DNA from 3 places in the Nonomuraea sp. bgisy101 genome. Region 3 is predicted to be linked to each of the others. Evidence: riboswitches for the same ligand, from Rfam matches in the RefSeq annotation. Region 3 holds a riboswitch; each other region holds the start of a gene.
The links. A riboswitch is a leader RNA that binds a small molecule or an ion and turns the genes downstream of it on or off. The one in region 3 is predicted to bind thiamine pyrophosphate.

Region 1 (3,269 bases), on a different contig from region 3:
TTTAGTCCTGTAGCGGTCGATGAGCTCGGTTACGCCCTGATTCAGGCTGAGCGCGACGCTCTGCATGTCTTGGGCGAACAGGTACACCACGTACATGCCGTGTCGGGCAGTATCAGTCTCGTCGGGGTCGAAGACGGAGATCCAAGGGACGTTTGCAGCGGCCCCTTTGCCGCCGCTGCCCTCTGCGGTGTAGCCCGGTGGCACCCACTGAAGGATTGTCTTGCCGGCTTGCCTGAGGAGTTGTTGTGCTTCTCCGGTCATACGGAGCGAGCGGTCGTAGGTCTCGCCGATGCGACCGATGAGCCAACGCAGTTCCACCACGTGAACTCCCTGTAGTCGGGGGATGACGGCAACTGTAGATCGTCGGACCGACAAAGTTGATCGCATTGGACGGGGGCATCTGGGACGCGTTCGGGCGCCGTCATGTAATGCACGAACCGCAGGTCAAAGGCTGAGTCGGTTTGAGCGTCGCCGGTTCCAGTCAGCCTGGCCGCCATATCCAGGTAGTCAGCCACCTTGGGATATTCGGTTCGGAGCCGTTGTTCGTCCTCCAGGAGCGCGGTGAGTTCATCCCATCGTTGGGCCGTCATGGTCAGCTCAGCCATGTGCCCAAGCTTCTCGCACCACGCCCGCCCATGCCATGCGTTCTGGCAGGGCCTTTGCGAGACGCGAGGCAGGAAGCTGTCCCCGCTGTCCCCGCTGTCCCCGACCGGGTGTTGACCAGGGAAAACATACGAACAAGAGCGGGGACACTGTCGGGACGTGCTGTCCCCGCTGTCCCCTTTCAGGCGGAACACCTGAGAGAGGCGCTTCGCGCGTCGAACAGCGCTTCGCGCATGGGCTGAAACACTGGGGGGGCACGGCGAGACGCCCCCAGTGTTTCAGCCCATGATCCGCGCGGAGCGCGGCTAGCGAGACGAGCGAAGCGCCGTTCTTCCGGCCTGATGGCCTCGACATCCTCCGCCGGGCCTTACTGCAAAAGACCTGCTCAGGTGCACTGTTGTACAGCCAGAAAGTACAGCTACCGCCACGGATGTAGCTGTACTTCTGCGGACGTTGACGGACTATCCCAGCAAGGTGGATCTAGGCACCCCAGGGTGGCCGAACGCGCGCCTATGGGGCATCATGGGGGCCGCGAGCTGGGCATCCCCAGCTCTGAATATCAACTGAACGCGGGAGCTTGGGGCAACCAGGCTGAGAGGGCAACTACCGCTGTTGCCGACCGCATGAACCTGTCCGGGTAATGCCGGCGTAGGGAGCGTGTGATGACGCACGTCGTCGATCCGAAGCATGCCGAAGTACCGCTGACCCTCGACGAGGCCCCGCCGAGAACGCTGGGCGTCCTCGACCAGGGCGCCTTCTGGGCCAACCTCGGGGTCAGCCTCCTCGGCTTCTCCTTCGCCCTCTTCCTCATCAATCCGCTGCTCGACGACAACCCGCTGACCATGACCGCCGCGGTCACCGCCACCGTCGTCGGCAGCCTCGTCGGAACCGCCATGGTCGGTCTGGCCGCCATCCCCGGCGTCCAGACGGGGAAACCGGCGATGGTGCTGCTCAGAGGCCTGTTCGGGGCCAGGCTGTCCTACGTCCCGACCGTGCTCAACATCATCCAGATGCTCGGATGGGGCGCGTTCGAGCTGTGGGTCATCTCCATGGGCGCCCAGGCGATCTTCGGTGACGCCGTGCCGTACGCGGTCTGGGTGGTCGTCGCGGGTGCGATCACCACGGGACTGACGATCTACCCGCTCGGCGCGATCAGGCTGATCAGGCGGGTCGTCACGGTCGGGGTGATCATCTCGACCGTCTGGTTCGCGGTGACGCTCCTGCAGAGCGCCCCCGTGCAGACCGGCGGCAGCTGGGACGCCTTCGCTCCCGCCGTCGACTTCGTCATCGCGCTGTCGGTCTCCTGGGTGCCGCTGGCCGCCGACTTCGCCAGGCACTCGCGCAGCAGCTCGGCCGCCTTCACCGGTGTGGTGAGCGGCTACACGATCGCGCAGGTCGCGTGCCTGGCCATCGGCGTCTACGCGGTCGCGATCGCCGGGCACGACGCCGTGCTCAACGACCCGACCGCGGTCTTCGGCCCGTTCGTCGCCGCACCCCTGGGCGCGCTGTTCTTCGGCGTCCTGGTGCTGCGCGAGACCGACCAGTCGTTCGCGAACGTCTACTCCGTGGCCATGTCGCTGCAGAACCTCATGCCCCGCGTCGACCGGCGCCTGTTCTCGGTGGCGATCGGCGTGCTGACCATCGGCGTGGCGCTCCTCGTCGACGTCAACTCCTACAGCGCCTTCCTCAGCATCATCGGCGCCGTGTTCGTGCCGATGCTCGGCGTGCTCGTGGTCGACTACTTCGTGCTCGGCACCGCCAGGACCTGGGACACCAGCGAGAACGCCCCTTCCCGCTGGCTCATGATCATCCCGTGGGCGCTCGGGTTCTGCGCGTGGTGGCTGCTGGCAGCGCCGTCCACGATCCCGTGGTGGGCGGCGATCTGGGACGGCGCCCGCGCGGCGCTCGGCTTCACCCGCCAGCCGTGGATGAGCGCGGCCGTGGGAGCCTTCCTGGTCGCGGGCCTGGTCACCCTGGCCATCGGCCGGGTACGGCGGCGCTAGCCCTCGACGCGCAGCAGGCGTTCGAGCGCGGTGGCGCCTCCGGGGTAGCCGTCGCGATCGGCGACCCGGTGGCAGGGCACGATCACGCACACCGGGTTGCCGTTGAGCGCGCTGCCCACCGCGTGGAGCGCCTGCGGCCGTCCGATGCGGGCCGCCAGCTCGCGCGTGGTGGTGCCGGTGCCGTACGGCACGGCCATCGTCATCTGCAGGAGGGTACGCGCGAACGGTGTGGCCAGCTGTAGGTCGACGGGGGCGGTGAAGGCGCGCAGGCGCCTGGAGAAGTAGGCGTCGAGCTCGCGCCGCACCGGGTCGAGGCGGCGCGGGTCGGGGCCCACGAGGCCGCCGACCGCCCGAGAGACCCGCTCGAAGACCGCGTGCTCGTCGTCGAAGCTGCAGGCGACGACGCCCTTGCCCGTCACCGCGAGCACGAGCGTCCCCACCGCGCCGTCGTAGGTTCCGATGGCGACATCCGGCGGTCGCTCGGCGCGGTAGGTGGGTGAGGTGATCCTCACCAGGGCATCGAGCTCGCCAGCCGACATAACCCGCAGCGTATCGGACGGATCAGGCCACGGAGCGACCGCGCCACCGGCACTATGGAAAGGTGGGTGACGAGGAGATCACCGCAGCCGTACTCTCCAGCGCCCCCAACGCGGTCGTCGTGCT
Region 2 (3,269 bases), on a different contig from region 3:
AGCCGCGCCGTCAGCACCGCCTCACCCGCCGTGAAGCACCCCGCGGTGTTCGGCAGGACCTTGATCTGGCGCGAGCGCAGCACGTCGAGGACCGAGCCCCTGGCGCCGGGGTCGAGGCGGCGCATGGCGACGGTGGTCAGCTCGGTGCCGGAGGCGACCAGCGCCTGGTCGAGCACCTCGAGGGAGGGCGCGCCTCCGGTGCCCATGATGAGCCTGGAGGAGAACTTCTCTCCGGCGATGATCAGCTCATCCACCCTGCACCGCCGTGAGGATCTCGATCCTGTCGCGGTCGGCCAGCGCCGTGGTCGCCCACGTACCCCTGGTGACCACCTCGTCGTTGACCGCCACGGCCACGCCCGTGGTCTGGGACGTCAGCCGCTGGACGGCCTGGGCCACGGTGGTGCCGTCGGGCACGTCGTGCGCGGCCCCGTTGATCGTCACGTGCATCAGATACTTCCTTGTCCGGCTGTCTGGAACCGCTGCGGCGAGCACAGGGCGGCCAGGTCGCCCTCCTCGCCCTGGAGGAGCGCGGTGGTGAGAGGGGACAGCAGCACGCCGCCCCTGTGGTGTCCGGTGGCCAGGGTGAGGCCGGGGCCGTACGGGCCGATGAGCGGCAGGTTGTCGGGGGTGCACGGCCGCAGGCCCGCCTCGATGTCGGCCACCTGCAGCTCGGTGACGCCGGGGACCAGTTCCCTCGCGTCGCGCAGCAGCTCGTACAGGCCGCCGGCCGTCACCCGGGTGTCGAAGCCGAGCTCTTCCTGGGTGGCGCCGACGACCAGCTCGCCGTCACCGCGCGGCACCAGGTAGACGGGCGAGCCGTGGACCATGCCGCGCACGCATCTGCCCAGCAGAGGGGAGGGCGAGCGCAGGCGCATGATCTGGCCCTTGACAGGGCGCACGGGCAGGCCGGCCAGGCCGCCGCTCCACGCGCCCGCCGCCAGCACGACCCGGTCGCCGAGCACGACGTCGCCGGCGCCCGTCTTCTCGTCAGGGGCCAGCCGTACGCCCACCACGGCCGTGCCGTCGCGGACCAGCTCTGTCACGCGCCGCCGTTCCACAGGGACGCCGGACCGCTCCAGGGCGGCCAGCAGGGCCGCGGTGACGCGCCTGGGGTCCACCCACGCGTCGCCCTCGGCGAGCACGCCACCTCTGACCGACGGCGCCAGCATCGGCTCCAGGCGGCGGCACTCGCGCCCCGTCAGCCGCCGCACCGGCAGCCCGAGCTTGTCCATGAACGCCGCCAGCTCCTCGAGCGCCGCCATGTCGTCGGCGCCGAAGGCGAGGTCCATGGTGCCCTGCGTGCGGTAGTCGAGGGCGAGCCCGCTGTCGGCCTCCAGCTCGGCGGCGAAGGCGGGCCAGCGTTCGAGGGCCGCCAGCCCCAGCCTGAGCAGCGGCTCCTCGGTGTAGGACACCTCGCTGACCGGGGCCAGCATGCCGGCGGCCGCGTGAGAGGCGCCCGAGGCCGGGGCCGGGTCGATCACCGTGACCCGGGCGCCCGAGCGGGCCAGACGCCAGGCGACGGACAGGCCCACCACGCCGCCGCCCACGATCAGATCCATCTCGCTCCCTTCGCCGGCATGATCCGGATCAGGTGTCTTGCGGTCGAAGGCCCTTCGAAGCCTTCCTCTCAGCCCGGTACGGCCGGACTCCCGCGCGTCTTCTCCGAACAAGCCTACTCATGGCCCGGACCCTGGTCGCCGGCGGTGGATTGGTTAAGGTCATGAGCGTGAATCATGTCGTGGTTGTGGGCGCGGGACTGGCAGGCATACGCAGCGTCGAGGCCCTCAGGTCTCGCGGATTCAGCGGCAGGATCACGCTGATCGGGGAGGAGCGGCACCGGCCCTACGACCGTCCGCCCCTGTCGAAGGCCGTGCTGCTCGGCACCGCCGACTCCAGCTTCGTCGACTCCGATCTCGACGCCATGGACGTGGAGCACAGGCCGGGGGTGTCGGCCAAGGGGCTGCGCGACGGCGTGGTGGAGACGACCGAGGGCGAGATCTCCTACGACGGCCTGGTCATCGCCACGGGAGCCGAGCCGATCAGGCTCCACGGCGAGGGCCGCCAGCACGTGCTGCGCACCCTCGACGACGCCCTGACCCTGCGCGCCCTGCTGGTCGAGAACGCCAAGGTCACGATCATCGGGGCGAGCTGGATCGGCGCCGAGGTGGCCACGGCCGCGCGCAGGGCGGGCTGCGAGATCACGGTCCTGGAGGCGGGTCCCACGCCGCTCTCGCACGTGGTCGGCCGCGAGGTGGGCGCCGACACCATCCCCTGGTACGAGGGGATGGACCTACGGCTCGACACCATGGTCGCCTCCGTCGACGAGGGAGGGGTGTCGCTGGTCAACGGCGGTTTCGTCGAGGCCGACGTGGTGGTGGCGGGCATCGGCGTCCGCCCGGCGGTCGAGTGGCTCGCGGGCTCCGACATCGACCTGCACAACGGGGTCGTCACCGACGAGCACCTGAGGACCTCCCTGCCGAACGTCGTCGCCGTCGGCGACTGCGCCGCGTGGTGGTCGCGCCGCTTCCACACCAGACTGCGGGTGGAGCACTGGGACACCGCGCTCAACGCCCCCGAGGTCGCCGTGGCGACGCTGCTGGGCGACGACGCCGTGTACGATCCGGTCCCGTACTTCTGGTCGGAGCAGTTCGGCCACATGGTGCAGTACGCGGGCCACCACGCGGGCGCGCGCCTGCTGCGCCGTGGCGATCCCACGGCGGCCAAGTGGTCGGTCTGCTGGTTGACAGACGAAGACAGGCTCGCGGGGGTGCTGACGGTCAACAAGCCCCGCGACCTCGTCCAGGGCCGGAGGATCATCGAGTCAGGGCAGCGCATGGACCCCCTCAGACTGGAAGATCCCGAGGTCGCGATACGTGACTGTGTAGTTTGAAGATGGATGCGATGTGGTAGTGGTGGATTCGTGACGCTTTCTGTTGCGCAGATAGACCGGGAAACGGACCAGCTCGTGGGTGAGTGGCTGACGCTCCCCGAAGTGGCCGACCGCCTCGACCTCACGATCGGGCGGGCCAAGCAGCTCCTGAAGGACCACAAGCTCCTCGGCGTACGGCGGGGCTCCGGCGGCCCTCAGGTCCCAGCGGTGTTCCTCGACGGCAAGGACGTGGTGAAGGGCCTGTCCGGCACGCTCATGCTCCTGCTGGACGCGGGTTACGACGACGTCGAGGCGATGCGCTGGCTGTTCACTCCCGACGAGTCCCTGCCCGGCTCGCCCATCGACGCGATCAAGGCCGGTCGCCACACCGAGGTCAAGC
Region 3 (3,269 bases):
GACCAGGGGACCGAGGGTGTAGAAGGGGGCGTCGTCGCAGAGCTCGCGCTGCAGCTCCACGTTCTCCTTGATCTTGTGCATCGGTACGTGGCCCGGACCTTCGATCATGACCTGCACGTCGTGCGCGTGAGCGATCTTGGTGAGCTCGCCCAGCGTGCGCAGCTCGGCGAACTGCGCCTCGTCGTTGGCGTCGGCGATCGAGCCCGGCCGCAGCCCGTCGCCCAGTGAGAAGGCGACGTCGTAGGAGGCGAGGATGTCGCACATCTCCTCGAAGTGCTCGTACAGGAAGCTCTCGCGGTGGTGTGCCAGGCACCATGCCGCCATGATCGAGCCGCCGCGGGAGACGATGCCCGTCTTGCGGCCGACGGTGAGCGGCACGTACGCCAGCCGCACCCCCGCGTGGACGGTGACGTAGTCGACGCCCTGCTCGCACTGCTCGATGAGCGTGTCGCGGTAGACCTCCCACGACAGGTGCGCGGCGACCCCGTTGACCTTCTCCAGGGCCTGGTAGAGGGGGACGGTGCCGATCGGGACGGGCGAGTTGCGGATGATCCACTCGCGGGTGGTGTGGATGTCGCGGCCCGTCGACAGGTCCATGACGGTGTCGGCGCCCCAGCGGATGGCCCAGGTCATCTTCTCCACCTCCTCCTCGACGGAGGAGGTGATGGCGGAGTTGCCGATGTTGGCATTGATCTTGACGAGGAAGTTCCTGCCGATGATCATCGGCTCGCTCTCGGGGTGGTTGACGTTGGCGGGGATGATCGCCCTGCCCGCGGCCACCTCCGCGCGGACGAATTCGGGGTCCACGCCCTCCCTGACGGCGACGAACTCCATCTCCCTGGTCACCACGCCCCTGCGGGCGTAGGCGAGCTGGGTGACGGGCGCGCCCGCGGCCCTGAGGGGGTCGCGGCGCTCGCCGGCGAACAGGTTCGCGCCCGCCCGCTTCCAGGCCGCCTGGTCGCGGTAGCCGTCGTCGATGGGCTTGACGTGGCGGCCGCCGTACCTGGCGACGTCGCCGCGGTCGAGGATCCACTGTTCGCGAAGGGGGCGCAGGCCGCGGGTGACGTCGGTCTCCACGCTGGGGTCGGTGTAGGGGCCGGAGGTGTCGTAGACGGTGAAGGATCCGCCGTCGCTCAGCTCGATCCGGCGTGCCGGGACCCTGAGATCGCCCTGGTAGATCTTGGAAAAACGCGCGCCACTCATCGCGCAAACTCCCTTCGCCGGCATTACCCGGAGCAGGTTCTGGCGGTCGGCGGCTGTAGCCGTCCTCTCAGCCCGGTCACACCGGGCTCCCGCGTTGGTCGGCGCAACCGTAACCCGATCACCGGGGGGCCGCGCAACCCCCGGCTTCTTCGGATGCCCGAAATGCCGCGGCGGTCCGCGAGCGGATCCATCGGGCCACGGCGCGGCAGCGTGCGCTGGTCGGCGACGCAGTAGGGTCGCAAGCGTGAGCGAAACTTCCGCCCCTTCGTCAGCGGAGGACCGGATCTGGACGGTTCCTAACCTGCTGAGCTTCCTGCGTCTCCTCGGTGTGCCCGTGTTCCTTTGGCTGGTTCTCGGACCCAAGGCGGACGGCTGGGCGATCGGGCTGCTCATGGTGGCGGGGTTCACCGACTGGCTCGACGGCAAGATCGCCCGCGCCTGGAACCAGACCAGCAGGCTGGGCCGCCTCATCGACCCGGCCGCCGACAAGCTCTATGTCTTCGCCACCCTCCTCGGCCTGGTGCTCAGGGAGGTGATCCCGTGGTGGCTGGTCGCGATCATCCTGGCACGGGAAATCTTCGTCGGATGTTTCTTCCCCGTGCTCCGCAAATACGGCTACAAGGCACTGCCTGTGCATTTTCTTGGCAAAGCGGCCATGGCCAATCTGATGTACGCCTTCCCGCTGCTCTTCCTGGCCTCGCACACCGGCTCCTGGTATGCCGATATTGCGAGGATTATCGGATGGGCGTTCGCCATTTGGGGAACGGGTCTGTACTGGTGGGCAGGCGTGTTGTATGTGGTACAGGTGCGCCAGCTCGTCACCGCTGCCAAGGGGGAGCTGCGCGAACCCGGGCAAACTGCGACGAAGGAGTGATCGGGTGAAGGCGGTCGTCATGGCAGGCGGGGAGGGCACGAGGTTGCGGCCGATGACCGCGAACCAGCCCAAACCCCTGCTTCCTGTGGTCAACCGCCCGATCATGGAACACGTGCTCCGGTTGCTGCGGAAACACGGCCTGACCGAGACCGTGGTCACGGTCCAGTTCCTTGCCGCGCTGGTGCGCAGCTACTTCGGCGACGGCGACGAACTGGGCATGCGCCTGCACTACGCCACGGAAGACCTTCCCCTCGGTACGGCGGGCAGCGTCAAGAACGCCGCCGACAAACTCCGCGACGACCGCTTCCTCGTCATTTCCGGCGACGCTCTGACCGATATCGATTTATCGGACATGATCCGGTTTCATCGGGAGAATTCGGCCCTCGTCACTATCGGTCTGACGCGCGTCCCCAACCCGCTCGAGTTCGGGATCATCATCGTCGACGATCAGGGCAGGGTGCAGCGTTTCCTCGAAAAGCCCACCTGGGGCCAGGTCTTCTCCGACACGGTGAACACCGGCATCTACGTCATGGAGCCCGAAGTCCTCGACGACGTCCCCGCGGGAGAGGCCGTCGACTGGTCCTCTGACGTCTTCCCCCGCCTGCTCGAACGCGGCGCGCCCATCTACGGCTACGTCTCCGACTGCTACTGGGAGGACGTCGGCACCCACGAGAGCTACCTGAAGGCCCAGGCGGACGCGCTGTCAGGGCGGGTCAAGCTCGACGTCGGCGGCTTCGAGATGTCGCCGGGCGTCTGGGTGGGCGAGGGCGCCGAGGTGGACCCCGAGGCCGTGCTCAAGGGCCCGCTGCTCATCGGCGACTACGTCAAGATCGAGGCGGGCGCCGAGCTGCGCGAGTACACCGTGCTCGGCAGCAACGCCGTCGTGCGCGAGGGCGCCTTCCTGCACCGCGCCGTGGTCCACGACAACGTCTACATCGGTCCGGGCGCCCACCTGCGCGGCTGCGTCATCGGCAAGAACACCGACCTGATGACCGGCGCCCGCATCGAGGAGAACGCCGTCGTCGGTGACGAGTGCGTCATCGAGGCCGAGGCGTACGTCTCCAGCGGCGTCAAGGTCTACCCCTTCAAGACCGTCGAGGCGGGCGCGGTCGTCAACACCAGCGTCATCTGGGAGTCGCGCGGCCAGCGCAGCCTGTTCGGCCCCCGCGGCGTCAGCGGCCTGGTCAACGTC

Region 1: another riboswitch for thiamine pyrophosphate. It lies ahead of AC3EO4_RS21260 (purine-cytosine permease family protein); the one in region 3 lies ahead of thiC (phosphomethylpyrimidine synthase ThiC).
Region 2: another riboswitch for thiamine pyrophosphate. It lies ahead of thiO (glycine oxidase ThiO); the one in region 3 lies ahead of thiC (phosphomethylpyrimidine synthase ThiC).

Annotation. Positions count from the first base shown of each region.
Region 1 covers NZ_JBYITD010000010.1:289,182-292,450, reverse strand. The annotation lists gene AC3EO4_RS21265 (MrcB family domain-containing protein) at 1-321, opposite strand, end outside; TPP riboswitch at 1,163-1,275, shown strand; gene AC3EO4_RS21260 (purine-cytosine permease family protein) at 1,266-2,606, shown strand; gene AC3EO4_RS21255 (methylated-DNA--[protein]-cysteine S-methyltransferase) at 2,603-3,145, opposite strand; gene AC3EO4_RS21250 (PAS domain S-box protein) at 3,208-3,269, shown strand, end outside.
Region 2 covers NZ_JBYITD010000001.1:354,912-358,180, forward strand. The annotation lists gene AC3EO4_RS01680 (thiazole synthase) at 1-254, opposite strand, end outside; gene thiS (sulfur carrier protein ThiS) at 247-447, opposite strand; gene thiO (glycine oxidase ThiO) at 447-1,559, opposite strand; TPP riboswitch at 1,548-1,663, opposite strand; gene AC3EO4_RS01695 (NAD(P)/FAD-dependent oxidoreductase) at 1,721-2,890, shown strand; gene AC3EO4_RS01700 (Rv2175c family DNA-binding protein) at 2,921-3,269, shown strand, end outside.
Region 3 covers NZ_JBYITD010000005.1:164,093-167,361, forward strand. The annotation lists gene thiC (phosphomethylpyrimidine synthase ThiC) at 1-1,203, opposite strand, end outside; TPP riboswitch at 1,196-1,306, opposite strand; gene clsA (cardiolipin synthase ClsA) at 1,448-2,077, shown strand; gene AC3EO4_RS11450 (sugar phosphate nucleotidyltransferase) at 2,082-3,269, shown strand, end outside.